4 regions of the Pandoraea norimbergensis genome follow, and region 1 is predicted to be linked to each of the others. Evidence: predicted binding sites of a transcription regulator. Region 1 holds the regulator's gene; each other region holds the start of a gene.
What was found. The regulator sigma-54, encoded in region 1, starts transcription at its own class of promoters, with help from an activator protein. The targets are predictions, from matches to a motif close to TGGCANGNAANCTGCTTT.
Positions count from the first base shown of each region.

Region 2: exaC (acetaldehyde dehydrogenase ExaC) is a predicted target of sigma-54. The motif match lies at 1,331-1,348, and genes of this name have one in related genera.
Region 3: atzF (allophanate hydrolase) is a predicted target of sigma-54. The motif match lies at 2,510-2,527, and genes of this name have one in related genera.
Region 4: prpB (methylisocitrate lyase) is a predicted target of sigma-54. The motif match lies at 1,531-1,548, and genes of this name have one in related genera.

Region 1 covers NZ_CP013480.3:654,585-658,148, reverse strand. Annotated here, with positions in the region: gene lptB (LPS export ABC transporter ATP-binding protein) at 1-669, shown strand, start outside; gene AT302_RS02985 (RNA polymerase factor sigma-54) at 764-2,254, shown strand; gene hpf (ribosome hibernation-promoting factor, HPF/YfiA family) at 2,395-2,748, shown strand; gene ptsN (PTS IIA-like nitrogen regulatory protein PtsN) at 2,985-3,440, shown strand; gene hprK (HPr(Ser) kinase/phosphatase) at 3,505-3,564, shown strand, end outside.
Region 2 covers NZ_CP013480.3:5,680,217-5,683,780, forward strand. Annotated here, with positions in the region: gene AT302_RS24855 (sigma-54-dependent Fis family transcriptional regulator) at 1-1,061, opposite strand, end outside; gene exaC (acetaldehyde dehydrogenase ExaC) at 1,401-2,921, shown strand; gene yiaY (L-threonine dehydrogenase) at 3,143-3,564, shown strand, end outside.
Region 3 covers NZ_CP013480.3:2,955,066-2,958,629, reverse strand. Annotated here, with positions in the region: gene uca (urea carboxylase) at 1-635, opposite strand, end outside; gene atzF (allophanate hydrolase) at 650-2,473, opposite strand; gene AT302_RS12815 (hypothetical protein) at 2,820-3,564, shown strand, end outside.
Region 4 covers NZ_CP013480.3:1,839,691-1,843,254, forward strand. Annotated here, with positions in the region: gene prpR (propionate catabolism operon regulatory protein PrpR) at 1-1,262, opposite strand, end outside; gene prpB (methylisocitrate lyase) at 1,656-2,546, shown strand; gene prpC (bifunctional 2-methylcitrate synthase/citrate synthase) at 2,572-3,564, shown strand, end outside.

The DNA.
Region 1 (3,564 bases):
GACGTGAAAAGCGGCGAAGTCGTGGGGCTGCTCGGGCCCAACGGCGCCGGCAAGACCACGTCGTTCTACATGATCGTGGGGCTGGTGCCTGCCGACGACGGTGAGATTCAGTTGGATGGCAACCTGATCAGCGAACTGCCGATTCACGAGCGCGCGCGCATGGGTGTCTCGTATCTGCCGCAGGAAGCGTCGGTGTTCCGCAAGCTCACGGTCGAAGACAATATTCGCGCCGTGCTCGAATTGCAGGTCGATGCGCAGGGCAAACCGCTCAAGCGCGATGAAATCGAGCGCCGCATCGAGTCGTTGCTCGACGAGCTGCAAGTGGCGCACCTGCGCGAAAACCCGGCCATGTCGCTCTCGGGCGGCGAGCGTCGCCGTGTGGAAATTGCCCGCGCGCTGGCCACCCAGCCGCGCTTCATCCTGCTCGACGAGCCGTTCGCCGGGGTGGATCCGATCGCCGTGCTGGAAATTCAACGCATCGTGCGCTTCCTGAAAGACCGAGGTATCGGTGTCCTGATTACCGACCACAACGTGCGCGAAACGCTCGGTATCTGCGACCACGCGTACATCATCAGCGAAGGCTCGGTGCTCGCCGCCGGCACGCCTGACCAGATCGTTGCCGACGAAAGCGTCCGGCGCGTTTATCTGGGCGAAAATTTCCGGATGTAAAGCTAATTTTTCGCATGTAAACCCTGCCTCCGATAGCGAGGCAGGCCGGTTTCGCTGACGTGACAAAGCCTCTACAATGAAGGCGAGAAACGTTATGAAACCGACCCTCCAACTCCGCACCTCGCAGCACCTGACCCTCACCCCCCAGTTGCAACAATCGATCCGGTTGCTGCAACTGTCGACGCTCGAACTTCAGCAGGAAGTCGAGCATGCCCTCACCCAGAACCCGATGCTCGAGCGCGAAGACGACTGGCTCGCCGGGTCCGTGCGCGTCGGCACCGACGGCTCGCTTCGCAATGAACGCACGACATCGGTCAGCAGCACGAACGACGCGCCGTCAGAGGGTAACGGTCACGACGAGGCACGCGAGCTCGATGGCGAAGCGCGCTTCGACGATAACGGCCAGGACAGCGGCAGCGACTGGAGCCTGAACGACTTCGCCCGCACGGGCAATGCCACCGACGACGACGACAACAACTCGCGCCCGCAACTGCACGTCGATCATCCGAATCTGCGTGAACACCTGCTGGCCCAGTTGCGCGTGACCAAGGCCGCGCCGCGCGATCGCGCGCTGGTGGAGTTTCTGATCGAGTCGCTCGACGAAGACGGTTATTTGGGCACCACGCTCGATGAAATTCAGGCGGAAGTGGCCGAAGAGTTGTCGCTGGAAGCCGAAGAGATCAATGCCGCGCTGGCGCTGCTGCAAAGCTTCGACCCGGCCGGCGTCGGCGCGCGCACCCCGTCCGAATGCCTGCGGCTGCAATTGCAGCGGCTGCCTGCGAGCCCGGTGCGCACGATTTCGCTGCGCATCGTCTCCGATCACCTGGAACTGCTTGCCGCACGTGACTACACGCGACTGCGCCGTGTACTCGGTGTCGGCGAAGACAGCCTGCGCGCCGCGCATCAGCTCATTCGCTCGCTCGACCCGTTTCCGGGGGCCGCCTACGGCACGCCGCAGGCCGACTACGTCATTCCCGACGTCCTCGTGCGCCGGCAGGGCAGCGGCTGGACGGCGGAGCTCAATCCCGAGGTGATGCCGCGTCTGCGCATCAATGAGATGTATGCGCGAATTCTGCGAAATAATCGCAACGATCCGGGCACCGGGAACCTCCAACAGCAATTGCAGGAAGCGCGCTGGCTGATCAAGAACATTCAGCAGCGTTTCGACACGATCCTGCGGGTCGCGCAGGCGATTGTCGAGCGTCAAAAGAACTTCTTCTCCCACGGCGAAATCGGCATGCGCCCCTTGGTTTTGCGCGAGATTGCTGATACGCTGGGTTTACACGAATCCACGATTTCGCGGGTGACAACCAGTAAGTACATGCTCACTCCATTTGGAACTTTCGAGCTCAAGTACTTCTTTGGTTCTCACGTCGCGACGGAAGCCGGAGGGGCCGCGTCATCCACGGCCATCCGTGCCCTCATCAAGCAACTGATAGGAGCCGAAGACCCGCAGAGCCCCCTTTCCGACAGCCGTATCGCGGAACTGCTGGCAGAGCAAGGTTTTGTGGTGGCGCGACGCACTGTCGCGAAATACCGCGAAGCCATGCGAATTCCCGCAGTCAACTTGCGCAAATCTTTGTAGGACAGTCCTGGTGAGCCGTGTTGGCCTGCTGGGGCATAACGCCGCAGTGCGACATTGCGTCACATGAATGGCTCGCACTCCCGCTAGCCCGTCATTTGTGACGTGGCCTGCACTTCGGCATTTCAGCAAGGAGAGCAGCTATGAATCTGAAGATCAGTGGACACCATCTCGAACTCACGCCTTCGCTGCGCGAATTTGTGATTAACAAGCTTGATCGCGTGTTGCGCCATTTCGATCAAGTGATGGGCGCCGAGGTGATCCTCTCTGTCGACAAGACCAAGGAGAAAACCGGACGCCAAGTAGCCAGCATTACGGTGTTTCTCAAGGGTAAGGAGATTTTCGTCGAGAAGTGTGACGAAGATATGTACGCCGCCATCGACAAGCTGATCGATATGCTCGACCGCAAGGTAATCCAGTTCAAGGACAAGGTTCAGGACCACGGTCGCGAGGCCATCAAGCATCAGCAGCCGCCCGAGCAGGAACCGCTGCAATGAGTGCTTTCTGGCGTGGTAGTCGCGTCGACTGACACCGGCGAAAGCCCGCGCGGAACCTCGCGCCTGCAATTGCGTCTGTCATAGTCTGGCATCACCCACCGCGGGGCCGTTGAACGGCCCCTTTTATATGGTCCGGCGCATTTCTGGGGAATGGCGCAGGGGTCGGCGGCAGGTGGTCTATAATGCGAGGTCAATCGGGGGTTGGAGGGCGACTACGCGTTCGCCCGCATTACAAGATGAACCGTTTAGTCAAACTCTTACCTGCGTCCAACATCCTGCTTGGACTCTCCGTCACCAGCAAGAAGCGCGTCTTCGAGCAAGCCGGGCTCCTATTCGAGAGCAATGCCGGGCTCACCCGCGCTGTCATCACCGACAATCTCTTCGCGCGCGAGCGACTTGGCTCGACCGGGCTCGGTGAAGGCGTGGCGATTCCGCATGGCCGTATCAAGGGCCTGAAGCATCCGATGGCAGCATTCGTGCGCCTGGAAGCGCCGATCCCCTTCGAAGCGCCTGACGGCCAGCCGGTGTCCCTGCTGTTTTTCCTTCTGGTGCCCGAACAAGCCACCCAGCAACATCTCGAAATCCTGTCCGAAATCGCACAATTGCTTTCGGATCGATCGATGCGCGAGACGTTGTCGAATGCACCGAGCGCCGAAGACATTCATACGGCACTCGCGAATTGGCAGCCCTGAGCCCACACGCCAGACAAGCCCCGTAGCGTAGACCCCCACACCCCCAACCGAACGAGGCGACGCGGTGGAACTGACCGGCATCAACGCGCAAAGCATTTTCGACGACAACGCCGCCACGCTGCGG
Region 2 (3,564 bases), 1.1 Mb from region 1:
TCGTGCGCGAAAACACGACAGGCACGCGAGAATTCGCGTACCAGATGCGCGTCGGTGAAGGGCGCGACGTTTGTGTCCTGACGCGGTGCAGGTTGCGCCGGAATGCGTGGCGTTGGCCTCGCGGCCCGTTCGGGGGCGCGCAACATCGCCAGCAATGCTTCACCCGCATGCGTGCGAACCGGCCAGCAAGTCTGCGGTTGCGGGTGCGCACGCGCCATCAGCGCATCGAGCGATTGGGCAAACCACTGGTCAACCCGCGTGCCGATGATGTCGTCGCGCGTGGCACCCAGACGATTCAAGGCGCTCTGATTCGCGGCGAGCACGCGGCCGCTGTCGTCAAAAGCCAGCAACGCCTGCGCGAAACCGCCCAGATGGTCGGCTTGCTCCTGCAATTGCAGCAGCCATTCGTCGCGATAGTGCAGAAAGAAGTATTCGCTCTCGACCACCTTCGCACTGAGATTGACGAGCGCGAGTGTGTGGAACTGGCTTTGCCTTGTGACGTCGGCACTGGTCGACGACACGTCGATCACGGCGAGCAATTCGCCGTGCGGCGCAAAGACCGGACTGGCCGTGCAGGTGAGCGGCGTATGCAGCGCGCGAAAGTGGTCCTGCTGGCAGATGATCACCGGCGCCCGTTCGACCACGCATGTGCCGATCCCGTTGGTGCCCTCGCAGGATTCACTCCAGTCCGCGCCGGGACGCAGGCCGGCACGCAGGAAGTCGTCGCGCGTGCCGTCGTGCAACTGACAGTCGACGATCACACCTTCCGGGTCGGTCAGTAGCACCGCCTGTCGCGGATTCATCAACTGGCGTTGCAGACGATCCAGCACGTGCGCCGATACGTGGCGCAGTTGCTCCATCGCGTTGCGCCGCTCGGTCAGTTGTGACGATCCGATGACATGCGGCGCCATGCGCGCACCCGGGTCGAGATCGTGCGTGTCGAGACAGCGGCGCCAGGAGCTGGCGATACTCGGGTCGGTCGCTGCCGCGACGGCAGGCAGGTGACCTTGTACAACATTCAGCACACGGCGCGCGTGTGCTGATTCTGTATTCGCTGGCATTGGTTGTCTCCCCGTGCCGGATGACCTTGAGTCGTCCCCGAAGCATGTCGCAAGCCGCAGGTGATTGCAATGAGGTATGTCAGCCATGCCCGTGGCCGGTTCGCGACCCCGCCTATCGGCAGCGTGATGCCATTAGCCATTAGTGTCGCGGCGGTCTCGCGCCCGGTGTCCCGCCTGCGAGACAGGGGGTGACACACGTGTCTCGGTTTCGGCGCATCGGCGAGCGCGGCTCGCTCGCGTGGTGCCCGTCAGGCAACGATCTGCCGGGCTGGCCCGCGACTTGCTTACCGACGTGCGTGGCCTCGACGCCACCGACACGACAATATCCGGAGACACAACATGCGTTATGCCCCGCCCGGCACCCCCGGTGCCCTGCTGACCTTGCAGCCGCGTTACGAAAACTACATCGGCGGCAAGTTCGTCCCGCCCGTCGAAGGACGCTACTTCACCAACACGTCGCCGGTGACCGGGGGAGTCATCGGTGAGTTTCCGCGCTCCGGTGGCGCCGACATCGAACTGGCGCTCGACGCGGCCCACGCCGCCGCGGCGAAATGGGGCAAAACGTCGGTTCAGGCGCGCTCGCGCATTCTGCTGCAAATTGCCGACCGGCTCGAAGCCAATCTTGAGAAATTCGCCGTCGCCGAGACGTGGGACAACGGCAAACCCGTGCGCGAGACGCTCGCCGCCGACATGCCGCTGGCCGTCGATCATTTCCGGTATTTCGCCGGTTGCATTCGCGCGCAGGAAGGCACGAGCGCCGAGATCGACGAGCACACCGCCGCATATCACTTTCATGAACCGCTGGGCGTCGTCGGTCAGATCATTCCGTGGAATTTTCCGCTGCTGATGGCCGCGTGGAAGCTTGCGCCTGCCCTCGCCGCGGGCAATTGCGTGGTGCTCAAACCTGCCGAGCAGACGCCGCTGACGATCACGCTGTTCGCCGAGCTGATCGGCGACCTGCTGCCGCCGGGCGTGCTCAACATCGTGCAGGGTTTCGGGCGCGAAGCGGGTGAAGCACTGGCGTCGAGCCGTCGCATTGCCAAGATCGCCTTTACCGGGTCGACGCCGGTCGGCGGACACATTCTGTCGCGCGCGGCCGCCAACCTGATTCCGAGCACGGTCGAGCTAGGCGGCAAGTCGCCAAACATCTTCTTCGACGACATCATGCGTGGCGAGCCGGAGTTCATCGAGAAGGCCGCTGAAGGGCTCGTGCTGGGCTTTCTGAATCAGGGTGAGGTCTGCACCTGCCCGTCGCGCGCGCTGGTGCAGGAATCGATCTATGAGCCGTTCATGGAAGTGGTGATGGCCAAGGTCGCCCGCATCAAGCGCGGCGATCCGCTCGATACCGATACGGCGGTCGGCGCGCAGGCGTCGGAGCAGCAGTTCGACAAAATCCTGACGTATCTGGATCTCGCCCGCAAGGAGGGCGCTCAGGTGCTGACGGGCGGCGGTATCGAGATGCTCGACGGGCCGCTGGCATCAGGCTTCTACATTCAGCCGACGCTGCTCAAGGGCGAGAACCGCATGCGCGTGTTTCAAGAGGAAATCTTCGGCCCCGTGGTCGGCATCACCACGTTCAAGGACGAAGCCGAAGCGCTTGCGATTGCCAACGACACCGAGTTCGGTCTGGGCGCGGGCGTGTGGACGCGAGACATCAACCGCGCCTATCGCATGGGCCGCGCGATTCAGGCTGGGCGCGTGTGGACGAATTGCTACCACCTGTATCCCGCGCACGCCGCGTTTGGTGGCTATAAGAAGTCGGGCATCGGACGCGAGACCCACAAGATGATGCTCGATCACTACCAGCAAACCAAGAATCTGCTGGTGAGCTACGACATCCATCCGCTGGGCTTCTTCTAACCATTTTTAAGCCCGATTTGTAGAGTCCTTCGACGCTTTCTGTATTTGCGTCCCTGTTTGCCGCAGATCAAAGACGCGGCCCGCCGATAGGCGGAAGCTGTCTTTAATGCCTGCGAGAAGATCCCGCATACCCCCTGCGACGACGCGACCGGCAGTGTTGAACTTGCCGGCCGCGTGGTCGTGGTGCGCCCCCTCACAGAACAGATATAAGGAGCATCACCATGAGCACGACCTTCTTCATTCCCGCCGTCAACATGATGGGCATCGGCAGTCTCGACGAAGCGATTGCCGCCTTGCCGCAATACCATTTCCGCCGTGCGTTGATTGTGACCGATGCCGGTCTCGCCAAGGCCGGTGTTGCCGAGAAAGTGGCGAAGCTGCTCACGCAACAGGACATTCAGGCAGTGGTCTTCGACGGCGCCAAACCCAACCCGACGGTGTCGAACGTAGAAGCCGGTCTCGCAATGCTCAAACAGAATCACTGCGACTTCGTCATCTCGCTGGGCGGCGGCTCGCCGCACGACTGCGCGAAGGGAATTGCGCTGTGCGCGTCCAACGGCGGCAAGATTGCCGATTACGAGGGCGTGGACCGGTCGGCAAAGCCGCAGTTGCCGCTGATCGCGATCAACACCACGGCAGGCAC
Region 3 (3,564 bases), 2.3 Mb from region 1:
ATCTGCACTTCCACGTGGCGGGCCCGGTCGACAAAGCGCTCGACAAAAACGCCCGCGTTAGCGAAGAACGATTGCCCCAGACGTTGCACCGATGCGAAGGCTGCCGTCAGTTCCGCCGCGTCGTTGCAACGTGTGAGACCGATGCCGCCGCCCCCGGCGGTGCTCTTGAGCATGACGGGATAGCCGATAGCTTCGGCCGCTGCGTGCGCGGCATCGATGTCGTCCAGCAGGCCTGATCCCGGCGTCAGCGGCACGCCAGCTTGTTCTGCCAACGCTCGGGCGGCGTGCTTCAGACCGAACTGGGACATCTGTGTGGGCGTCGGCCCGACGAATGCGATGCCTTGTGCTTCGCACTCGGCGGCAAATTCGGCGTTCTCCGAGAGAAATCCGTAACCGGGGATGATGGCCTGCGCGCCGCTCGCCTTTGCGGCGGCAAGGATCAGGTCGGTGCGCAGATAGCTCTCAGCTGCCGTGTTACCACCGAGTGGTATGGCGATGTCGGCAGCACCGACATGAAGGCTGTTGCGGTCGGCATCGGAATAGACGGCCACGCTGCGAATGCCCATGCGCGCCAGCGTTCGGGCGATGCGACACGCGATCTCGCCACGGTTGGCGATCAGAACGGTATGAAACATGGCGGGCTCCGGGGTCAGTGCGCGGTCGCGGCGGCGATGTTGCGCATCGCTTGCAGGTAGTCGGCCCAGCCGCCGAATTCGGTGATGTCTTTCGCTTCGCGGAGCGCAAACGGCTCGCAGATGAATCCCTTCACGCGTCGCCCGTCGAGGAGTTCCAGCGTGCCGATACCCAGCGGTGCCGGAATGCCTGCGACAAACGTGCCGAACGCGTCGGCGGGGACATCCCACAACTCGACGCGAATCGGGGCGCCGCTGTCCGCGCGGGCGAGCCCGGGCTTGGGCGGCGACGTGTTGGCAAGCGCGTAAAGCCGGTAGTTAGCGCTGGTCGTGGTGGCTTCGACGAAGCGAGCGTTGCGCGAGGTCAGCTCGTGGTTGAGTGGCATGCCGCGCAGATGCGCGCCGACGACGGCCACGCGAATGGTTGCCGCACCCTCGGCACGTGCGGGGAGCGAGGCGTCCTTCGGCAGCGGCAGACCGGTCGCGCCGCGCGGCAACTCGGTGCGGTGGTGCCACTTGGCGGCGTAGGCGGCGAGCGCACGTTCGCGCCAGGCATCGGCGATCAGCGTGATACCGAATGGCAGGCCGTCGCTTCGCAGGCTCGCGGGCACCGAGATGGCGCTCCAATCGAGCAGATTGACGAAGTTGGTGTACTTGCCCTGATTGCTGTTCAGGCGAACGGGGTCGTCAAGCAGCTCGGCGATTCGGTAATGCGTGGGGGCCGTGGGCACGAGCAGGGCGTCGAACTGCGCGAGGAGGGCGTCGGCGCGCCGCTTGAGTTCGGCAAGACGATAGACGCCGTCGAACGCATCGGCGGCGGAAAACTGCGTCGCCTTGAAGATGATGTCGCGCACCACCGGATGAATGTCGGCCTCGTTCGACTGTGCGAAGTCCCGCACAGCGGCATATCGTTCGGCGATCCAAGCGCCGTCGTAAAGCAATGCCGCGACCTCGTCGAACAGCGAGAAGTCGATCGGCACACAGGTGGCGCCGTGCGCCTGCATGGCGGCAACGGCGTCGCGGAAGGCTTGTTCTGCCAACGCGTCGCCAAAGAATTCGGGCTGCTGTGGAATGGCAAACCGCGGCGCGTCGGGCACGCGCCACCCCAAGGCCGCCGATGGCGCTTCACGTGACAGGCCATCGGTGACATCGAGCGCAGCGGCGACGTCATACACCCGCGTGGCATCGCCAACCGTCGTCGCAAAAACAGACACGCAGTCGAGCGTACGGCAGGCGGGCACTACCCCCGTGTTGCTAAGTGCACCGCGCGTGGGCTTGAGGCCGACGATATTGTTCAACCCTGCCGGCACGCGGCCAGAGCCTGCCGTGTCGGTGCCGAGGGAGAACGGGACCAGACCCCGCGCGACTACCGATGCGGACCCTGAACTTGAGCCGCCGCTGATGTAGTCGGCATCGAACGCGTTGGACGGAATGCCATACGGCGAGCGCACGCCGACGAGACCGGTGGCGAACTGATCGAGGTTGGTCTTGCCGATGACGATGGCGCCCGCGTCGACCAGTCGCGCGATGACCGTCGCGTCGCGATCCGGGGTGTAGGCAAAGGCCGGACAGCCGGCCGTCGTGTCGAAGCCGAGCGCGTCGATGTTGTCCTTGGCGGCAAACGGCACGCCGTAGAGCGGCAGCTTGTCGTGGTCTCCACCCGCAGCGGCTAACCGGTCGGCAAGGCGGGAGAGTTGCGCGGCGAGTGCTTTTTCCGACACCACGGAGATCCATGCGGGGTCTGGTGAGAGCAGCGTCTGACGCAACGTATTGAGCAGCGCTTCCGGGGTTGCCCCGCCGTGATACGCCTCAAGCCACTCGCCGATGGTCCATCCACGCATTTGGTACTCCTTCTTGTGTACAAGTTTGCATTTGTATTAACAAGAAGCGTGCCAAGGCTTGCCGGTAAAGGCTTTGGCGGTTTTGCGGGCGAAGTTGGTGCGCTGTCGCCGGGCGGTTTCTGTTCGTGTTGGTGCGCGTGGGCACCATGGGCACGCGCGCGCACCTCGAACGAGCCGTATTGCACCAAAGCCAGACCGACTACCTTGAAAGCGAGTATTGCGTGAGTGACTGCGGTTCCGTAATGTGTGCTCAGGTTCGGTGAATCGCGCGGAGACGGCGGAAAACCAAACCGGACGCAGGGCCGCAACTCGTAGGTCGTGTATGTCAATTCACAGGGAGTGTGAGATGCCAGTACAACAACGCGATGTGGCAAGACAGGTGTTGAGTGCTTTCGCTGCCGGCTTGCTGTTGGCAAGCGTTGGCGCGCAGGCCGAGCCGTTGCAATTGCCAACGGTGAAGGACGCGGCGCAAACGCGGTTGTTGCGGGAAGCCGACGCCCAGTACCAACTTTATGCGGATGCGCAGAACGTGTTCTTCTACGTCGACACCGCCAAGTCAGGCGATTGGCCTTGTCAGGTACCTGCGGCCCAACTGACGTCGCTGACGGGGACCTCAGATTATTCGGCAGGCGACGGCCCGACGGGTTACGGTCATCGCTACACCAACGTGGTTGTTCGTCCGGTATCGGCGAACTGCAAAGCTGGCAAGCTGGACGGGCAGGTCGAGTTGGTCTACGAAGCGGTACGCGAGTCGTGGGGGCCGAGTTATCGCGGGAGTTCTCAGCAGACCGGGCGCATCGTCGCAGAGATCGCAGACGGCAAGCTGGTGCATCGGCTGGAGTTGCGTAAATCGGTCGAGGGTTCGAAAGACGGCGGCGGGACCGCCATCCCGACGACGGCGGTCGCCAGTAGTGCCGAAGCGCCGGTGGGCGACTTCATGAATAGCGCGACCATTCTCGTGACGGGCGACGGTTCGAGAGTCTTCCTGAAGCGGCCCGTGAAGACGGCGCGCGGTCCGCGCCTTGAAAAGGCGTTCTACATCGGCACGACATTGATTGCCGTCGATCATGCCGATGCCAACGGCACGCCCG
Region 4 (3,564 bases), 1.2 Mb from region 1:
CTTTCCAGCAACGTTTCCGGAAATGCCGCGCAGTTGATTGCGACGAACGGGTAGTCACGCCGCCGGCTCGCGTTATGAATGCCTTGCGCCAGCAACTCCTTGCCGGTGCCGCTCTCGCCATGCACCAACACGGTCGAATCGGTTTGCGCGTAGCGGCGTGCGAGGGCACGCACGTGTGTCATCGCCGCCGAGTCGCCGATCAGATCATCGAGCCGGTAGCGTGCCACCAGATGCCGTGGCCGATGCCGCGAGCGCAGCGAACGGTCCACCCGCGCGAACGCCTGTGAATCCTGACAAGTGAGGAGTGCCCCCGTGAGCGTGCCCTGATCGAGCAGGGGAATGCGGTTGACCACCCATGTCTTGCCCGCCATCGTGACGATGGCCTCCAGCTCGGCACTCGCGCTTTCCAGCGTGCGCGAAATGTCGAGCCCAGGCGCAATCGAGTCCAGCGGCCGGCCGACGACGTCGGCGACCGTTACGCCCAGCATGCCCGCCATCGAGGCATTCATCGCTTCGATGCGTCCATTCAGATCGACCGCCGCGACGCCTTCGCGAAGGTGGCGCAGCACGGTGTCGAGCCGCTCGCGGCGCTGCGCTTCGATGCGCCCGAAGCGAGCCACTTCAAGCGCGGTGTCGAAGGCGGCGCGCACGGAGTCCTGCGAATACAGAAACACACCAGTGAGGCCCGCGCGTTCGGCCAGTTCGGTCACGAGGCCGGGGCCGACGATGACTTCCGCGCCCTCATCGCGCAGACGGTGAACAAGGTCATCCGCATCGTGCGCATCGAGATAGGCGTGCTGCGAAATGTCGAGACCGAAGGCATGCTTGAAGCGCTCGAATTCCGGCGCCGGGCGTGCATAGGACACAAGGGCGATGCGTGAGGCGGGCGACGTCGACGGCAGCGCGCGGCGTGCGCGTGCCAGTGCATGCATGACGTCGAAGCCGGTCACTTTGACAAGCACCACAGGCAACGCGACGCGCTCGCGCAGAAATGCGCCGTTCGAGCCTGCTGCGACGATACCGTCGACACTGCCTGCGGGCAGCCGCTCGAGCGCTTCGATGACCGCCTCGTAACCCTTGTCGATGATCTCCACGTCGGCCTGCGCCGCGTAGTCGGGAACGATGTCGCGATACAACTCACCGAGCTTGCTGATGCCGACCGCCCAGATCACCGGCTTGCGCACGGCGGTGGCAGGCAGTGCGATGCCAGAGCGCGACAACGCAAGCGGCAGACGGGACGGGTCGGACGGGGAGGCTGGCATGCGCAGATCCTGAGTGGCTTGGCGACGAGGGAAGGGGGACGCAACATCCCGCTATCGCCGCGAAACGAATCGCGCTATCGTAGCACGGTGTCTCAAATGTTCCATTTTATGTTTCAAAATGAAACCGATTGCGACGTACAAAGCATTCCCAAGAGAGACCGAGCCTCGCGGCACTTGACGTAAACGTCACAAGCGCGCCAAATTTCCGCTGCTAAATGAATGTGTTAGCGGCGTCGTGAGAATCGCCGCCGCGATGAGGGCTGCCCGCTGGCACGCCCATTGCTATCTACAAGCCGCTACTTAAGAAATATCCACCGCTTCAAGCGGAAACCGCACGTATCAACGCACACTCACCGCGCCTGCGATCGGGCGCAACACGACCGAGGGACTCAAGTGACGCATACCATTCGTTCGGCCGGCGCCGCCTTCCGCGAGGCCGTCAAGACCGAGCAACCGTTGCAGGTTGTCGGCGCGATCAACGCCAATCACGCCTTGCTGGCGAAAGCCGCGGGCTTCAAGGCGATCTATCTGTCAGGCGGCGGTGTCGCTGCCGGCTCACTGGGCTTGCCCGATCTGGGAATCTCCACGCTCGACGACGTGCTCACCGACGTGCGCCGCATCACCGACGTGTGCGATCTGCCGCTGTTGGTCGATGTCGACACCGGTTTCGGCCCGTCGGCGTTCAACATCGCGCGCACCGTGCAATCGCTGATCAAGTTCGGCGCGGGCGCGATGCACATTGAAGATCAGGTCGGCGCCAAGCGTTGCGGCCACCGTCCCGGCAAAGCGATCGTGACCCAGCAGGAAATGGTCGACCGTATCAAGGCCGCCGTCGATGCCCGCACGGATGAGAACTTCGTGATCATGGCGCGCACCGATGCACTGGCCGTCGAAGGCTTGCAAGCCGCGATCGATCGCGCCTGCGCGTGCGTCGAAGCCGGTGCCGACATGATCTTCCCCGAAGCCATGACCGAACTGCCGATGTACCGCCAGTTCTCCGATGCCGTGAAGGTGCCGGTGCTGGCGAATATCACCGAATTCGGCTCGACGCCGCTCTTCACCGTCGAAGAACTCAAGAGCGCGCAAGTCGGTCTGGTGCTGTACCCGTTGTCGGCGTTCCGCGCCATGAATAAGGCGGCGCAGAACGTGTATCACACGATTCGTCGCGACGGCACGCAAAAGGCCGTACTCGACACGATGCAAACGCGCGCCGAGCTCTACGAGAGCATCGGCTACCACGCTTACGAACAGAAGCTCGACGCCCTGTTCGCACAACAGAAATAACCGAATCCCTGATCTGGAGGAAAGCATGAGCGAGACGACTGCAACCGGTTTCAAGCCCAAGAAGTCCGTGGCCCTGTCGGGCGTGACTGCCGGTAATACCGCGCTGTGTACGGTGGGCCGTTCGGGTAACGATCTGCACTACCGTGGCTACGACATTCTGGATCTGGCCCAGACCTCGGAATTCGAAGAAATCGCCTACCTGCTGGTCTACGGCAAGCTGCCGACGGTGGCAGAGCTCAAAGGCTACAAGGCCAAGTTGAAGTCGCTGCGCGGGCTGCCCGCGGCGGTCAAGACGGCGCTCGAAGCGGTGCCCGCTGCGGCGCACCCGATGGACGTGATGCGCACTGGCGTGTCGGTGCTCGGCACGGTGCTGCCGGAGAAAGACGATCACAACATTCCAGGCGCACGCGACATCGCCGACCGCCTGATGGCCAGCTTCGGTTCGATGCTGCTGTACTGGTTCCACTTCAGCCAGAACGGCGTGCGCATCGACGTGGAAACCGACGACGACAGCATCGGCGGCCACTTCCTGCACCTGCTGCATGGTGAGAAGCCGTCCGACCTGTGGGTTCGCGCGATGCACACCTCGCTGATTCTCTACGCCGAGCACGAGTTCAACGCGTCGACGTTTACGGCGCGCGTGATTGCCGGCACGGGGTCGGACATCCATTCGGCGATCACCGGTGCTATCGGCGCACTGCGTGGCCCGAAGCACGGCGGCGCCAACGAAGTGGCGTTCGAGATTCAGAAGCGCTACGACTCGCCGGATGAGGCAGAAGCCGACATTCGCGCCCGCGTGGAAAACAAGGAAGTGATCATCGGCTTCGGTCATCCGGTCTACACCGTGAGCGATCCGCGCAACAAGGTGATCAAGGAAGTCGCGCACGAGCTGTCGAAGGATCAGCAGAACACGAAGATGTACGACATTGCCGAGCGTCTCGAGACGGTGATGTGGGACGTCAAGAAGATGTTCCCGAATCTGGACTGGTTCAGCGCCGTGAGCTACCACATGATGGGC